DNA from 4 places in the Azotobacter armeniacus genome. Region 1 is predicted to be linked to each of the others. Evidence: riboswitches for the same ligand, from Rfam matches in the RefSeq annotation. Region 1 holds a riboswitch; each other region holds the start of a gene.
The links. A riboswitch is a leader RNA that binds a small molecule or an ion and turns the genes downstream of it on or off. The one in region 1 is predicted to bind cobalamin.
Positions count from the first base shown of each region.

Region 2: linked by a shared signal. The riboswitch ahead of cobG (precorrin-3B synthase) and the one ahead of ACYVD0_RS12380 (cobaltochelatase subunit CobN) in region 1 are both predicted to bind cobalamin.
Region 3: linked by a shared signal. The riboswitch ahead of cobW (cobalamin biosynthesis protein CobW) and the one ahead of ACYVD0_RS12380 (cobaltochelatase subunit CobN) in region 1 are both predicted to bind cobalamin.
Region 4: linked by a shared signal. The riboswitch ahead of btuB (TonB-dependent receptor family protein) and the one ahead of ACYVD0_RS12380 (cobaltochelatase subunit CobN) in region 1 are both predicted to bind cobalamin.

Region 1 covers NZ_BAAGYK010000080.1:3,201-6,903, forward strand. The annotation lists gene ACYVD0_RS12360 (lactonase family protein) at 1-131, shown strand, start outside; partial or broken gene ACYVD0_RS12365 (NAD-dependent epimerase/dehydratase family protein) at 521-658, shown strand; partial or broken gene ACYVD0_RS12370 (SMP-30/gluconolactonase/LRE family protein) at 658-913, shown strand; partial or broken gene ACYVD0_RS12375 (TRAP transporter substrate-binding protein) at 919-1,059, shown strand; partial or broken gene ACYVD0_RS12380 (cobaltochelatase subunit CobN) at 1,118-1,843, opposite strand; cobalamin riboswitch at 1,860-1,996, opposite strand; gene cfa (cyclopropane-fatty-acyl-phospholipid synthase) at 2,307-3,470, shown strand; gene ACYVD0_RS12390 (DUF2970 domain-containing protein) at 3,491-3,703, shown strand, end outside.
Region 2 covers NZ_BAAGYK010000014.1:46,143-49,845, forward strand. The annotation lists gene ACYVD0_RS03570 (precorrin-2 C(20)-methyltransferase) at 1-150, opposite strand, end outside; gene ACYVD0_RS03575 (precorrin-8X methylmutase) at 147-773, opposite strand; partial or broken gene cobG (precorrin-3B synthase) at 783-2,144, opposite strand; cobalamin riboswitch at 2,196-2,430, opposite strand; gene cbiE (bifunctional cobalt-precorrin-7 (C(5))-methyltransferase/cobalt-precorrin-6B (C(15))-methyltransferase) at 2,504-3,703, shown strand, end outside.
Region 3 covers NZ_BAAGYK010000014.1:34,917-38,619, forward strand. The annotation lists gene ACYVD0_RS03530 (CbtA family protein) at 1-511, opposite strand, end outside; gene ACYVD0_RS03535 (CbtB domain-containing protein) at 519-659, opposite strand; cobalamin riboswitch at 869-1,111, opposite strand; cobalamin riboswitch at 1,170-1,361, shown strand; gene cobW (cobalamin biosynthesis protein CobW) at 1,460-2,509, shown strand; gene cobN (cobaltochelatase subunit CobN) at 2,611-3,703, shown strand, end outside.
Region 4 covers NZ_BAAGYK010000082.1:55,265-58,967, forward strand. The annotation lists gene ACYVD0_RS12685 (hypothetical protein) at 1-12, opposite strand, end outside; gene btuB (TonB-dependent receptor family protein) at 59-1,912, opposite strand; cobalamin riboswitch at 2,024-2,260, opposite strand; gene ACYVD0_RS12695 (hypothetical protein) at 2,340-2,705, opposite strand; gene ACYVD0_RS12700 (type 1 glutamine amidotransferase) at 2,747-3,454, shown strand; gene ACYVD0_RS12705 (C40 family peptidase) at 3,480-3,703, opposite strand, start outside.

The DNA.
Region 1 (3,703 bases):
TCGTCGCCAACCAGAACAGCAATGCGATCGTCGTCATGGAACGCGATCCAGCCACCGGCAAGGCGGGAAAAATCACCCAGACCCTGCCCTTCCATTCGCCTTCCGATGTGAAGTTCACTACCAGTCCCTGAGTCGTCGCGGCCAGCTTGACTGACAGGCTGGCCACCGCTCCACTCACCCAAGACCTGTGAAACCGTGGGCCAGCAAACGAGCAACAGACAGACGCAAGCCGCCACAAGCCAAGTCATCACATGACAAAGCTCATAGCGACCAGCCGCCCCTCCGCACTTACCTGCAGCAAACGACAATCGCGCGAAATCTGCCGCCGATCGTCCGATGTGAATGCTACCGGCCCCGAGCGGACAGCCCTTTTGCACAATAACCGGGCGCCACCCACTCACTATCTTCAGCCCCCCGCGCGGCGTTGACAAAGCCTGCGGGAGCAGTCGACAATTTCGTCTTATCATACGACGACACATGACAATCCCAAAAATAATAACAATCAGAGTGGATCTCAGCCATGCCCCATCCTGCATCAAGCCCCGCCCTCGATCGTCTCCTGCTCACCGGCGCGGCCGGCGTCCTGGGGACGGTCCTGCGGGAAAGCCTGCGTCCCTACGCCCACATCCTCCGCCTGTCCGATATCGCTCCCATGGCATGGCTGCCGGACACCGGCTCGGCGCGCTCTATCGCTTCGTCGGCGGAGCCGGTGGCGCAGCGCTGGAACCCTGGCAGGGCGATCTCATCGTCCCAACGGCCTGGACTTCAGCCCCGACGAGCGGACGATGTACCTGTCCGACTCGCCCCCTCGGTGCAGGCCATCTGGGCCTTCGACTACGACGAAGACGATGGTGCCCCGCACAACCGCCGGCTGTTCGTCGACATACAGCGCCATCCTGGCCGTCCCGACGGTGGACGCAGAGCGGAGTGATCGACGGCGCCGAGAACAACCCGCCGACCATGTTCTCCCACAACCACCACAAGGCGGCCTCCTACTACAGGCTGACCGGCCACCTGATCGTTCCCGAGCTGCTGGTGATGTCCAGGCGCACCTGGAGTGCCAACGCTGGATGCGCGCGGCGAAGGCATCGAGCTGCGCCGGCAGCGGCGCGGCGACGCCGAAGCGGATGCCCGACAGCGAATCGCTCTGGCGCTCGTGCCAGACCGCCAGCACCATGGCCTGACCGCTGCCCTGCAGCTCGGGCATGGCCAGTTGGTAGTGCACCTTGTCGCGCGCCAGGCCATCGCCGGACAGCTGCCAGCCGGTTTCGTTGCGGTCCTCCAGGCGCAGCCCCTTGAACACCGGCACGTTCAGCTGCTCGAACAGCCCGGTGACCTCCTCGCGGCCCGGACGCGCCTGCACAGCCGGGACCTTCACATCCGGGTTATGGCGGGCCGCCAGCCAGGCCAGCAGAGCGGCGATGTTGTCGAGGAAGCTGTCCGCCGGCGCGACCTGGCCGAGCAGCGGTCCCAGGCGCTCCACCTCGGCACTGAACAGGCCGACGCCGAGCAGCGCCCGCCCCCTCGCCCAACCAGGCGCGCAGTGCCAGCTCGTCGAGCCCGGCGAGCTGCTTCGGAGTGCGCGCGCTGACCTGCCAATACGGATGGTGCTGCTGGAACTGCGCGACGGCGCTGGCGAATTCGGCCGCGCTGTAGCGTGAAACGATGGCGTTGAGTTGCGCCGCCGAGGCTCCGGGGACGAGCAGCCCGAGCAGCAGGCCCAAGCCAAAGCGGCGGAGGAAAAGAGAAGACATGCCCAGTCCCGGGTCGAAAGGCGGCGGGCACGCGAAACGGACGCAGCGCCGGCGGCAAGGCGCAGAACGACCAGGGCTGGCGACCGCACGGCCGCCCACCGCGGCCTGCTTCGGGAGAGCGGGCTGGTGTCGGGCTCGACCGTGAAACGGTCCTACCGTTGCGGGGACAGCGTCAGCTTGGACTGACTTCCTTCCCATTTACCCCAGATCCTGATCCGGGCACCGCACTCTCCATGTTGCCGGCCAAGGGCCGGCAGGGGCGCACCTTACGCGGCGGGTGACGGCGAGCAAGCGCAATGCCTCAAGGGGGGCAAGGAGCTGCCGGCCGGACACTGGCAAGCCGCCAGAGCCCTTGCGGATCGACCCGAGCCAATCTTGGCGCGGCCAGTCCGCTGGCGGTTTTCTGACGCCCCTGCCGCGGATTATTGGCCGTCGTGCCAGTCCCTGCCTAATCTGACTTTGCTTGGGCGCATTGCCTTGACAGGCAGCCGGCAGATTCCGAAGTGTCACCCGGAGACCGATCCGGTAGAGCCAGCCAAGGGTGGGACAACCATGAGCCGAGAATTCATGTTTAACGCTGGGTCCGGCTATCTTTCGCGGGACTCCAGCCTGCACCGCCTGACGGTCGAGCTGCTGCAGCAGGCCGATATCCGCATCGGCGGCAACCGGCCCTGGGACATGCAGCTCAAGGCCGGCGGCGTGCCCGAGCGGGTCTTCGCCCAGGGCAATCTGGGTTTGGGCGAGGCCTACATGGAGGGCGCCTGGGAAGCGGAACGACTGGATGAATTCTTCTTTCGCCTGTTGCACACCGGCATCGACCAGCAGGTGAAGCCGACACGGCTGATCTTCCATGCGCTCCGCTCACGCCTGCTCAACCTGCAGAACCACCGGCGTGCCTGGAAGGTCGGCGAGGCCCATTATGATCTCGGCAACGACTTCTACGAGGCCATGCTCGACCCGCGCATGACTTACACCTGCGGCTACTGGCGAAACGCCGACAGTCTGGCCGAGGCCCAGGAGGCCAAGCTGGAGCTGATCTGCCGCAAGCTCGGCCTGGAGCACGGCATGCGGGTGCTGGACATCGGCTGCGGCTGGGGCAGCTTCATGGGCTATGCCGCGGAGCGGCATGGCGTGCATTGCGTCGGCGTGACGGTTTCCCGGGAGCAGCAGGCCTGGGCCAGGGAGCGCTACGCCGACCTGCCCGTGGAGTTCCGCCTGCAGGACTACCGCGAGATCCAGGGACGCTTCGACCGCATCGTCAGCGTCGGCATGTTCGAACATGTCGGCCACAAGAACCACCGCCGCTTCTTCGAGGTCGCCGCCCGCTGTCTGGCCGACGACGGCCTGTTTCTCCTGCATACCATCGGCAAAAACCAGCGCCACTCGACCCCGGACCCCTGGATTGATCGCTACATATTCCCCAATGGCGACCTGCCGTCCCTCGGACAGATCGGCGATGCGCTGGATCGCCTGCTGATCCTTGAGGATCAGCACAGTTTCGGCGCGGATTATGACCGGACCCTGATGGCCTGGCATGCCAACTTCGAGGCAGCCTGGCCGCGCTTCGCCGCCGAGCTGGGGGAAAGATTCCGGCGCATGTGGCGCTACTACCTGCTGTCCTGCGCCGGCGCCTTCCGCGCCCGGAACATCCAGCTCTGGCAGTACGTGCTGTCGAAGAATGGCGTGCCCGGCGGCTACCGGCGTCCGCTCCTGTGAAGCAGAGTCATGGAGGCCCCATGGGCGACGACCACGACGACAAGCCCCTAACGCTCCGGCAGATGCTGCACAGCGTGCTGGCCGCCGCCCTCGGCGTACAGAGCGGCAAGAACCGGGCACGGGACTTCGCCCGGGGCAAACCCAGCCATTTCATCCTGCTGGGCGTGGGCTTCACCGTGCTGCTCGTGCTACTCCTGTTTGGCATGGTTAAGCTGGTGCTGCACCTGGCCCAG
Region 2 (3,703 bases), on a different contig from region 1:
GCCGCCGAGGCCCTTGCGGGCCTTGGCCTTGGCCACGAAATAGCCCACCACCGGGGCGGCGCGCAGCAGGCGCAGCGCCTTCAGGGTAATCAGCTCGGGATCGCCCGGACCGACGCCAAGCCCGTACAGTCGGCCTTTCCTGTCCATCATTCCACCTCCGTGGCCAGTGCATTGACCGCGGCGGCGGCCATGGCGCTGCCGCCGCGCCGGCCGCGCACGATCACATAAGGCACGCCACGGCTGTCGGCGGCGAGCAGATCCTTGGATTCCGCCGCGCCGACGAAGCCGACCGGCATGCCAATGATCAGCGCCGGCTTCGGTGCGCCGGCGTCGAGCATTTCCAGCAGGTAGAACAGCGCGGTCGGGGCGTTGCCGATCACCACTACGCTACCCTCCAGGTGTGGGCGCCAGCGCTCCAGGGCCACCGCCGAGCGGGTGTTGCCCAGTTCGCGCGCCAGCTCTGGCACGCCCTCGTCGTGCAGGGTGCAGATCACCTGGTTGTTCGCCGGCAGGCGCGCGCGGGTGATGCCTTCAGCGACCATGCGCGCGTCGCAGAGGATCGGCGCCCCGGCGGCCAGCGCGGCCCTTCCGTAGGCACCGGCACCGGGGGAGAAACGCAGCTCGTCGACGACATCGACCATGCCGCAGGCATGGATCACCCGCACGGCGAGCTTTTCCAAGTCCGCCGGAATGGTGTCGAGCCGCGCTTCGGCGCGGATGATGGCAAAGGAGTTGCGATAGATTTCCTGACCATCGCGGATGTAATCGATCATCGGTTGTCCTGAGGCAAGCCAGTCGGCGGCTTCGTCGATGCTGAGTGAGTCAGCCAGCAGATGGCCGAAACCGGCCCCGCTGGCACGGCGTTGATAGATCTGGTAGCGCCCGCCGGGCTGGGCCAGCAGGGTATGGGGCGCGACATGGGCAGCGGCGCAGGAGCGCGGGCAACCGCTCAGATGTACCTGGGGCCTTGCTGCGCCTTGGCCCAGTCGATGGGCCAGGTGCAGCGCGTCGGCCTTGGTGTCGGCCAGGCCCTTGGCGCAGCCTGCGGAGCCAGTGCAGGCGATCAGGCCGGTCAGGGGGTCGCTGCCGTCGACATGCAGGCCGATCACGCCGAGTTGTCGTAGGGCCTCGGCGGCATGCGCCTGGGCCACGTTCGGCAGCATCAGGCCTTGCCAGGGTGTGAAGCGCAGGGTGCCGTCGCCCCGGCTGCGGGCCAGCTCGGCGAGTGCGTGCAGCTGCGAGGCATTCAGGCGGCTGAGCGTGGGCACGGCGCCGAGCAGGAACAGGCCGGGCTGGCGCTGCGCGAGGATGCCCAGCGGCGCGGCTGTCGTCGTCCGGGCGCGACGCCAGTCCAGCACCGCCGGCTCGCGGCTCAGTGCAAAGGCCAGCCGGGACTGGAGGCGTTCCAGGAAGGCCTCCATCGGCAGATTCGCCAGCAGATGGCGCATGCGGGTCTGCTCCGGCTGCGCCAGCTCCAGGAACAGCACGAGCACGGCTTCCACCAGCGCAGGCGCCTGCTTCAACGGCACCGCAGCCAGGGGGGCATCGGTCGGGCAGCCGGCCAGGCCGAAGGCCAGCTGCGTGCCGCCAGGCATCAGCGCGAGCCAGAGATCGTGGGGGTGGTCGAGCATCGCCAGGCGTTCGCCACCGTCCAGTTGCAAGGCGAACTTCGGCGACAGGGAATGGAAGGCGGGACGCGCCTGCAGCAGTTCGAGGATCGCCTCGGCCAGCGGTGCAACGTCCGCCTCGCTGTTCGGGTCGAGACCCAGGGCAGGGCTCACCAGCAGGTTGCGCACGTCGTCGGCGCCCGGTGTGGCGGGGCCGAGGCCGGCGGTGAGCAGGGCGGCGATCAGCGGCGCCTCATGCCCCGTGCGGACGCCGCGCAGCTGCAGATTGCTTCGATTGGTCAGTTCGATCACGCCGCTGGCATGGCGGCTGGCGGCTTCGCCGATGGCACGGGCCTGATCGGCCCCGAGGCGTCCGCAGGCCAGCTTGATGCGGCAGATGCCGCCGTCCAGCGCCGGCACGATGCGCAAAAGCCCGGGGCATGCCGAAGGGCGCGGAGCAGGGGAAAGAGCACTGCCGAGGGTATCTTCCACGAGGTCACACCTTGCAAAAAGACGCGGCGACCGGACCTCTAGCATCATCCCTCGAAGACACTATGGCATCGGTACACCCCGCCCGATGTTGGCACTCGCGACCAGCGTTCGTCGGCAGGTCTCCTGGCTTGCAGGTCAGGGGTCGGCGCTGCCTTCCCGGTCATCCCAGTGGCTTCGGTGCGGCGGACTCGCTGCTTACAGTTGCGGGGGCAGCCACGGTTGGGCGCTTTGTCCTTCCGTGTTCCCTCAATGGCCCGTTGGGGCGTTTCGGCTCGAGGCGGCCGCCTGCGAGTCCGAAGCGCCGGTCAGGGCACCGACGAAGGCGGTATTATGCCGGTTTTGTCCGGCCCGATGACAAGCTTCCGGCAGGAGGCGCAGCGGCCTTTCATCGCGAGGAAACATCCATGACGCCCTGGCTAGCCGTGATCGGCATCGGTGAGGACGGCTACGCCGGGCTCGGCAAGCGTGCCCGCCGGGCCCTGCTGGAGACCGGCCTGATCGTCGGCGCGCCACGCCAGCTGGCGCTGCTGCCGCCGTGTATCCGCGCCGACCGGCTGGAATGGCCGCGACCGTTCTCCCTGGTCCCGGTGCTGGAACGGCGCGGCACGCCGCTGTGCGTGCTGGCCAGCGGCGACCCCATGCTATTCGGTGTCGGTGCGAGTTTGGCGCGCGTGCTCGACCCCGCCGAGATGTGCGTGTTGCCGGCGCCCTCGTCCTGTTCGCTGGCGGCAGCCAGGCTCGGCTGGGCCTTGCAGGAGCTGACCCAACTGTCGGTGGTGGCCCGTCCGGTCGCGGCGCTGAACCGTCACGTGCATGCTGGCGCACGGCTGTTGATCCTGAGCAACGATGGCAAGAGCCCGGCGGCCATTGCCGCGCTGCTCCGCGAGCGAGGCTTCGAGGCCAGCCGCCTGAGCGTACTGGAGCACTTGGGCAGCGAATCCGAGCGACGCATCGACGGGCTGGCCGGGAGCTGGTCGATCGAGGAGACCGCCGCGCTCAACTTGGTTGCGGTGGAATGCATTCCCGGTGACCAGCCGCGTCATCTGCCACAAACCTCTGGCCTGCCCGACGATGCCTACCGGCACGACGGCCAGCTGACCAAGCGCGACGTACGCGCCATCACCCTGGCGCGCCTGGCACCCTTGCCGGGACAGCTGCTGTGGGATGTCGGCGCCGGTTGCGGTTCCATCGGCATCGAGTGGATGCGTGCTCACCCGAACTGCCGCGCCATTGCCATCGAGATGGACGAGGGGCGCCAAGGGCTGATCCGGCACAACCGTGACGCCCTCGGCGTGCCGGCGCTGCACCTGGTCGCCGGCGCCGCGCCCCAAGCCCTGGACGGCCTGGAAAGTCCGGATGCGATCTTCATCGGCGGCGGGGTGACCGTTCCCGGTGTGCTGGAGCAATGCTGGGAGCGGCTCAAGCCTGGCGGCCGGCTGGTGGCCAACGCGGTGACGATCCAGAGCGAGGCGCTGCTGGTCGGCTGGCGCGAGCGGCACGGCGGCGAGCTGACCCGCATCGCCATTGCCCAAGCCAAGCCGCTCGGCAACTTCGACACCTGGCGCTCGGCATTGCCGGTCACGCTGTTGGACGCGGTGAAGCCA
Region 3 (3,703 bases), on a different contig from region 1:
GACTCCAGGATCGTGCGAAGGCGATGAGGGCCAGGCCGATGGGGGTGGCTACGGCGGTGCCGATCCACCAGTACTGGCGCAGTAGCAGATCGGCCGCCTCGGTACCCGGCAGCTCCGGCGGCAGGCCGAGCGAAGGCGCCAGGCTGAAGGTGGCGAAGCCGCCGAGCCCCCATAGCAGCCCATTCCAGGTTTTCCCCGGTGCGCGGAGGGTGAACAGGCCGGCCAGCATGAGGGCGAAGCCAACCGCCACGACGAGATTGCTCAGCCCCGTGGCCAGGGTCCGCTGCCAGCCATTCTCGGGCGCCCAGCCTTCATGGACGTGCCCGTCCGCATGGCCGTGATTATAGCCGTGCCCCGCGGCATGGCTGCGCTCGACGATGGCGGGCCCGCCGCTTTCGTAGGTTTCCGCCTCAAGGATCAGGGGCGTCACCCAGAGGCTCTGCAGCAGGGTCAGCAGGAGGGCGGCGAGCAGCCCGGCGAACCCTGCGGTTCGTGCGATGCGCTTGATCATGGGGCTCTCAGTGGCAGGGGAAGGCGGCGCTGTGGCGGGTGTCGTGAGCGGCGTTGTGCAGGGCCTCGACGGGCGAAAAGCCGGCAAAGAAGATCAGCACCGCACCGAGCAGGAAGCTGCCTACGGCGAGGGTAATACGTTTCGACAGGGGGAGCGCCGCCGAGGCGGAAGAGGATAGGGTAGCGGTAGCGGTAGCGGTAGCGGTAGCGGTAGCGGTAGCGGTAGCGGTAGCGGTAGCGGTAGCGGTAGCGGACATGGTATGACCTTCCGTGACTGTGAGTGAGGCGGAAGGAGTGCGCGACATGAGTCCGGGCCACTGAAGCGCCTGGATTCCGGTGTGCGCCCGCCCACCGCGGGTTGCCAACAGGGCTTCAGGCCGGTCTCCGGGCTCGTGACGTCCGTCATGGGGGCGGTCGGGTCGGCCTTCCCATGCGTCCCGGTCCGCGAGATCTTGCGCAACTGATCTTCGGCGAACCTAGGGCACAGTGGCTACATCGACCCCTCGTACACTTACCGTTGCGGGGGCAGCGCCGGACTCGAACCGGCTTCCCGTTTCACCTCGCGCTCGGCGCGCGAGACACCTGAAACTGTCTTTCTAGCTGAGCACGGGCCGGCGCGAGCGTCAACTGCGGCGATTGACCCGCCCGGGGACTCTGCGTAGCCTTTCCGGTTTCGAGGTTCTCCGCCATCGCGCGGAGCTAAGAGGGAACACGGTCGAGCCGTGGCTGCCCCCGCAACTGTATACGGCTTCAAACCCTTCGATATGCCACTGCGCCAAGCGGGAAGGCGAAGGAACATGCGCATTGCGCAGGCCGTCAGCCAGGAGACCTGCCTCGAACATCCATGACAACTGGGCGGGGTGATCCGGTGGTGCTGGCCGGTGCTTCTCCATGCGCCTGTCCGTTCCCGCCTGCCCGCTGATCCGCAACGATCCATGCAGGGCCAACCATGAAATCGCTCGCCAAGCTTCCCGTCACTATTGTCACCGGCTTTCTCGGCGCCGGAAAGACCACCCTGCTGCGGCACATGCTGGCGCATGCCGAGGGCCGGCGCATCGCTGTGATCGTCAACGAGTTCGGCGAACTCGGCATCGACGGCGAAATTCTCCGGCAATGCTCCATCGGCTGCACCGAGGAAGAGGCCAACGGGCGTGTCTTCGAACTGGCCAACGGCTGCCTGTGCTGCACGGTGCAGGAAGAATTCTTCCCGGTGATGCGTGAGCTGGTGGCTCGTCGCGGCGACTTCGACCACATCCTGATCGAGACCAGCGGTCTGGCCCTGCCCAAGCCGCTGGTGCAGGCCTTCAACTGGCCGGAAATCCGCAATGCCTGCACCGTGGACGCGGTGATCACCGTGGTCGACAGCCCGGCCGTGGCGGCCGACACCTTCGCCGCCTTCCCCGAGCAGGTGGACGCGCAGCGCCGGCAGGACCCGAACCTGGATCACGAGTCGCCGCTGCACGAGCTGTTCGCCGACCAGCTGGCCAGTGCCGATCTGGTGGTGCTGAACAAGGCCGACCTGCTCGATGCCGCCGCGCTGGAAAGGGTACGCGCCGAGATCGCCGAGGAACTGCCGCCAGCAGTCAAGGTGATCGAGGCCCATGGCGGCGAGCTGCCCTTGAACGTGCTGCTGGGACTGAGCAGCGAGACCGAGCTGCACATCGACGGCCGCCAGACCCATCATGACCTGGAAGACGAGGATCACGATCACGACGAATTCGACTCTTTCGACCTTTCCCTGCCGGAAGTGGCGGAGGAGCGTCTGCTCGCCGCGCTGAGGAATACGGTGGCGCGGTATGGGATACTGCGGATCAAGGGCTTCGCCGCCATTCCCGGCAAGCCGATGCGGCTGGTGGTGCAAGGCGTGGGGCAGCGCTTCGACAGGCATTTCGATCGTGCCTGGCAGCCCGGCGAGGCGCGGGCTACACGGCTGGTGATGATCGGCCAGCAGCTGGACAGGGCCGCAATCATTGGCGAGCTTCAGGCGGCGCTGATGTGAGGATGAGAACCCACCCTGTAGGAGCGAGCTTGCTCGCGAACAACAGAGCACTAAAAGCTTCGCGAGCAAGCTCGTTCCTACGAACGGGCAGGTGCTGACTGATGCACCTGCTCCGCGCCCAGCCCGGCGTCCAGCTGCCGGCCGACAGCATCGCCGACCTCGAGCAGACGCCCGCCGAGCTGGTGATCCTCTGCACCGGCGACTCGCACCTGTCGCTGCTTGCCGAGGTGGCCCGCACGTTGCCGGACGACTATCCCAGCCTGCGCCTGGCCAGTCCGGCGCAGCTGCCCAACCATGCCTCGGTGGATTTCTACGTCGAGCAGGTGCTGCGCCACGCCCGGGTGATCCTGATCTCGGTGCACGGCGGCGTGAGCTACTGGCGCTACGGGATCGAGCGCCTGGTCGAGCTGGCCGAAAACGGCGCCCGGCTGATCCTGGTGCCCGGCGACGATAGCCCCGACCCGGAGCTGAGCGGCCTGGGCAACGTCTCCGCCGAGGACAGCGAACGGCTCTGGCAGTACCTGCGCCAAGGCGGCCGCGACAATGCGCTGCAGCTGTTCCACTGCATCGCCAGTCGCTGGCTGGACCGCGACTACCGCTGGGGCGAGCCCAGGGCTCTGCCGCGTACCGTGCTCTATCACCCGACGCAGGGCGAGGCCACGCTGGCGCAGTGGCAGGCCTGGTGGCAACCGGGGCGGCCGGTGGCGGCGCTGCTGTTCTACCGCACCCATATTCAGGCAGCGAACACCGCCTTCGTCGACGTCTTCTGCGAGCGCCTGCAGGCCCAGGGGCTGAACCCGCTGCCGATCGCCGTGGCCAGCCTGAAGGAATCGGCCTGTCTGGCGCAGGTCGAACACTGGCTGGACGAGAGCGGGACGGCGGTCATCCTCAACACCACCGGCTTCGCCCAATCCAACCCAGAGGCGCCCAGTCTCCGGCCGTTCCGCCGCGATGTGCCAGTGTTCCAGGCACTCTGCGCACTGGACAGCGAAGAGCAGTGGCAGGGCAGCGCCCAAGGCCTCGGATCACGCGATCTGGCCATGCATATCGCGCTGCCGGAACTGGACGGGCGGCTGATCACTCGGCCGATCAGCTTCAAGGGCCTGGCCTGGCGCAACGAGCGCAGCCAGAGCGATGTGGTCTGCTATCGCCCGCATTTGCCCGGGATGGATTTCGTCGCCGAACTGGCGCGCC
Region 4 (3,703 bases), on a different contig from region 1:
CAGGTTGAGCATGCGCATTCTCCTTGTGGATGGTTCCGACCCGCCGGCCGGCGGCGCTCTACAACGCCTGATAGCGGACGGTAAGGTACACCGCCTGCCCCGGCTGGTTGTAGCCCAGGGCGGTTTCATAATCGGCGTTCAGCAGGTTGGCGACGCGCGCCTGCAGACGCCACTCGGGGGTGAGGCGGTATTCGCCGCGCAGGTCCAAAGTGGCGTAGCCGGACAGCTCGTTGTCGTTGGCCACGTCGTCGTAGCGCCGGCCCTCGGCATGCAGCGTGGCACCGACGGCGAAATCGCCGAGGCGCCGATCCAGCTCCAGGTTGAACATCTGCGAGGCGCGACGCGGCAGCTCGTTGCCGTCGTTGGCGCCCGAGCCGCTGTTCTCCGGCTCCAGCAGACTGTAGTTGGCGCTCCAGTCCCAGCCAAACGAGCGGCTGCCAACCTCCAGCTCGAGGCCGCGGATGCGCGCCTCGTCGATGTTCGCCGGCCCTTCGATGGAAGAATCGTAGACGATCAGGTCGTCCACCTTGGTGCGGTAGGCGTTCAGCGACCAGTGGCCCCAGCCGTGCACGCCGGACAGACCAACCTCGAAGCTGTGAGAGGTTTCCTCCTCGAGGTCGGCGATGCCGTAGAAGGGATAGTACAGCTCGTTGAAGGTCGGCGCCTTGAAAGCGCTGCCGTAGCTGAGGGTGACGCGCAGGGCGTCGCTCAGGGCGTAGCCGTAGGCGATGTTGCCGGTCTCGTGCTGGCCGAACTGCTCGTTGTTGTCGCGGCGCAGGGAGACTTGCCAGTCGTGGCGGCCGTATTCGCCAAGGTACTGGATGAAGGCGCCGTTGTTTTCCCGGGAGTCCTCGTCGTAGTCGGTGGTGCCGTTGACCTCCTCGCGCTGGTAGTCGACGCCCAGGGTGAGGATGTGGCCTTCGGCCAGGGTCAGGTCGTTCTGCCAGCTGGCGCTGTCGCGGCGGCTGTCGAAGCGCGAGTAGAAGCCGCCGTCCTGGTAGGTGTCGGACTTGTCCTCGTTTCGTCCGGCCTGCAGGCTGACCTGCCAGAACGCCAGCGGGCTGAAGCGGGCGCGGCCGCTGACCACGCTCTGCTCGCCGTCGGCATTGGCGGAGAAACCGGCGGTGCCACGGCGGTTCACCTGGTCGTAGTCGTTGTGCGACTTGGCGCGCAGAAAGGTGCCCTCCAGCTCCAGGCCGTTGTCGAAGCGCCAGCCGGCGCGCAGCGCGGCGGAGTGGTTGCGGTAGCCGTCGGCGTCGTTCTCGTAGCCGCTGGTCCCGGGGCTCTTCGCGCTGATGCCATCGGTGTCCTCGCTGCTCAGGGCGAGACTGTACCAGCCGTGCGCGTTGCCGCCGGAAACCCCGCCGCTACCGGTGTAGGTGTCGTGGGTACCGTAGCCGGCGGAGAAGAAGGGTTTGGGCGCGCCATCGCCCCCCTTGCGGGTGAAGATCTGGATCACCCCGCCGATGGCCTCCGAGCCGTACAGGCTGGAGCGCGGTCCGCGCACCACCTCGATGCGCTCGATCATCTCCACCGGCAAATCCTGCCAGGCGGCGGTGCCGGTGGTCACCGAGCCGACGCGCACGCCGTCGATCAGCACCAGCACATGGTCGGACTCGGTGCCACGCAGGTAAACGGAGGTGTTCTTGCCCGGCCCGCCGTTGTTGGCGATGGACACCCCCGGCACCCGCTTGAGCAGCTCCGGCACCGACTGCGCCTGGCTGCGCTCGATGTCGTCGCGCTCGATCAGGCTCACCGCGGCGAGGCTGTCGCGCAGGGTCTGGGCGTTGCGTGCGACGGTCACCACCGTCGCGTCGAGGGCGAGGGAGTCGTCGGCCGCCTGGGCCGGGGAAAGGGAAAAGAGGCACAGCAGCGCGAACGCCGCCGGCCCGAAACTGGGCTTGCGAATCAAGATGGGTTCTCCGCCGCGCCACCCGCACGGCCTGAAGGCTGCGAAAGCAGGCGGAGAACTCGAACAGACAGCGAACCGGGAAGGCCCGCCAGCCCGCAGCGCCCTCCACGCCGCCATGGATCGCGACAGGCCGGTCTCCGGGCTCACGAGCGAAGTGCGGCGTGATGCTGCAGCTTCCGAAACCACGCCTTCCCATGCCCATGCGGGACACAGTGGCCTTACGGCGGTTTCGCGACTCGTCTACCGTTGCGGGGGCAGCGCCGGCCTTGTGCCGCGGATCATCGCGGAACGCACCGGCTTCCCTGTTTCACCCTTCGTGCGAAGGGCACCTGAAGCGAGGCGCGCAGGGTAGTGGAAACGCCGGCCGGGCACAATGAGACGAATTGCCCGGCGTCATGAGATCCACTCATGATGCCGGTGCAGGCGCTCAGCCCCCCAGAGCGGCCAGCAGCGACGGCAGGATGCTGCCGGCCGGGCCGTGCAGGCAGAGGTCGGCGTGCCGGCTGAGCGGGGTCGGCTGCGGGTTGATCTCGACCACGAAGGCGCCGCGGCGCTTGGCCAGAAACGGCAGATCCGCGGCCGAAGTCGGAATGCCACCCTCGGCGGCCACCCCGGCGCCGGTGAAGATCGCCAACCGGCTGCAGTTGCGCAGGCGGCGAGCGAGATCAGGGATGGTGTCGTGCATGTAGAAGCTCCTGGAGTGGAAGGGGTGGCGGGTGACTGTGCCTTCGCGGGCCAGCCTGGGAATCGTCGTGAAGCCCGGCCATCTCGACAGCCATCGGGCCCTTGGCATAGGGTGCCTTCCTACACCCACAACCTGGAACCGGTACAGGAATGAAAACCGTCATCGCCATCCGCCACGTCGCCTTCGAGGATCTCGGCGTCTTCGCACCCGTGCTCGAGGAGGCCGGCTATCACATCCGTTATGTCGACCCCGGGATCATGTCCACCAGTGAACTGGCCGCGCTGGATGTCGAGTCACCCGAGCTGCTGGTGGTCCTCGGCGCGCCCATCGGTGCCTACGACGAGGCCACCTACCCCTTCCTGCTGGCGGAGCTGGAGCTGCTTGCCAGGCGACTGCGCTGCGGCAAGCCCCTGCTCGGCATCTGCCTGGGCGCCCAGTTGATCGCCCGCGCCCTGGGGGCCAAGGTCGCGCCGATGGGCGTCAAGGAAATCGGCTTCGCCAGCCTCCGGCTGACGGCGGAGGGCACCGCGAGCTGTATCGGCCATCTGGGCGACAACGGCACCGTGCTGCACTGGCATGGCGACATGTTCGAACTGCCGCCGGGCGCCACCCGCCTCGCCCGAACCGACATCTGCCCGAACCAGGCGTTCATGCTCGGCAATACCGTACTGGGCCTGCAGTTTCATCTTGAAGCCGATCCCGCCCGGATCGAACAGTGGCTGATCGGCCATGCGGCAGAACTCTCTGCCGCCAAGGTGGATCCGGTGGAGATCCGCCGACAGGCAAAGGACGCGGGGGAAGAGCTGCGCCGCTGCGGGCAGCAGGTGCTGCGCGACTGGCTCGCCGGGCTGGCCTAACGGCCTGCTCTGTTAATCCGATCGGTCAGGGCTGACGCGCCACGGGCACGGCGCGAAGCACGCGCCTGGCCCCCAGATAGCGGCTGTGCCAGTAGCCATCGGCCAGCCTGTCCAGGCGCACCGTACCTCCACGGGAAGGCGCATGCACGAAACGCCCCTCGCCCACATAGATGCCGGCATGGCTGGCCCGGCGGCCGCCGTCGGTGGCGAAGAACACCAGGTCGCCGCTGTGCAAGGCCTCGGGACGCA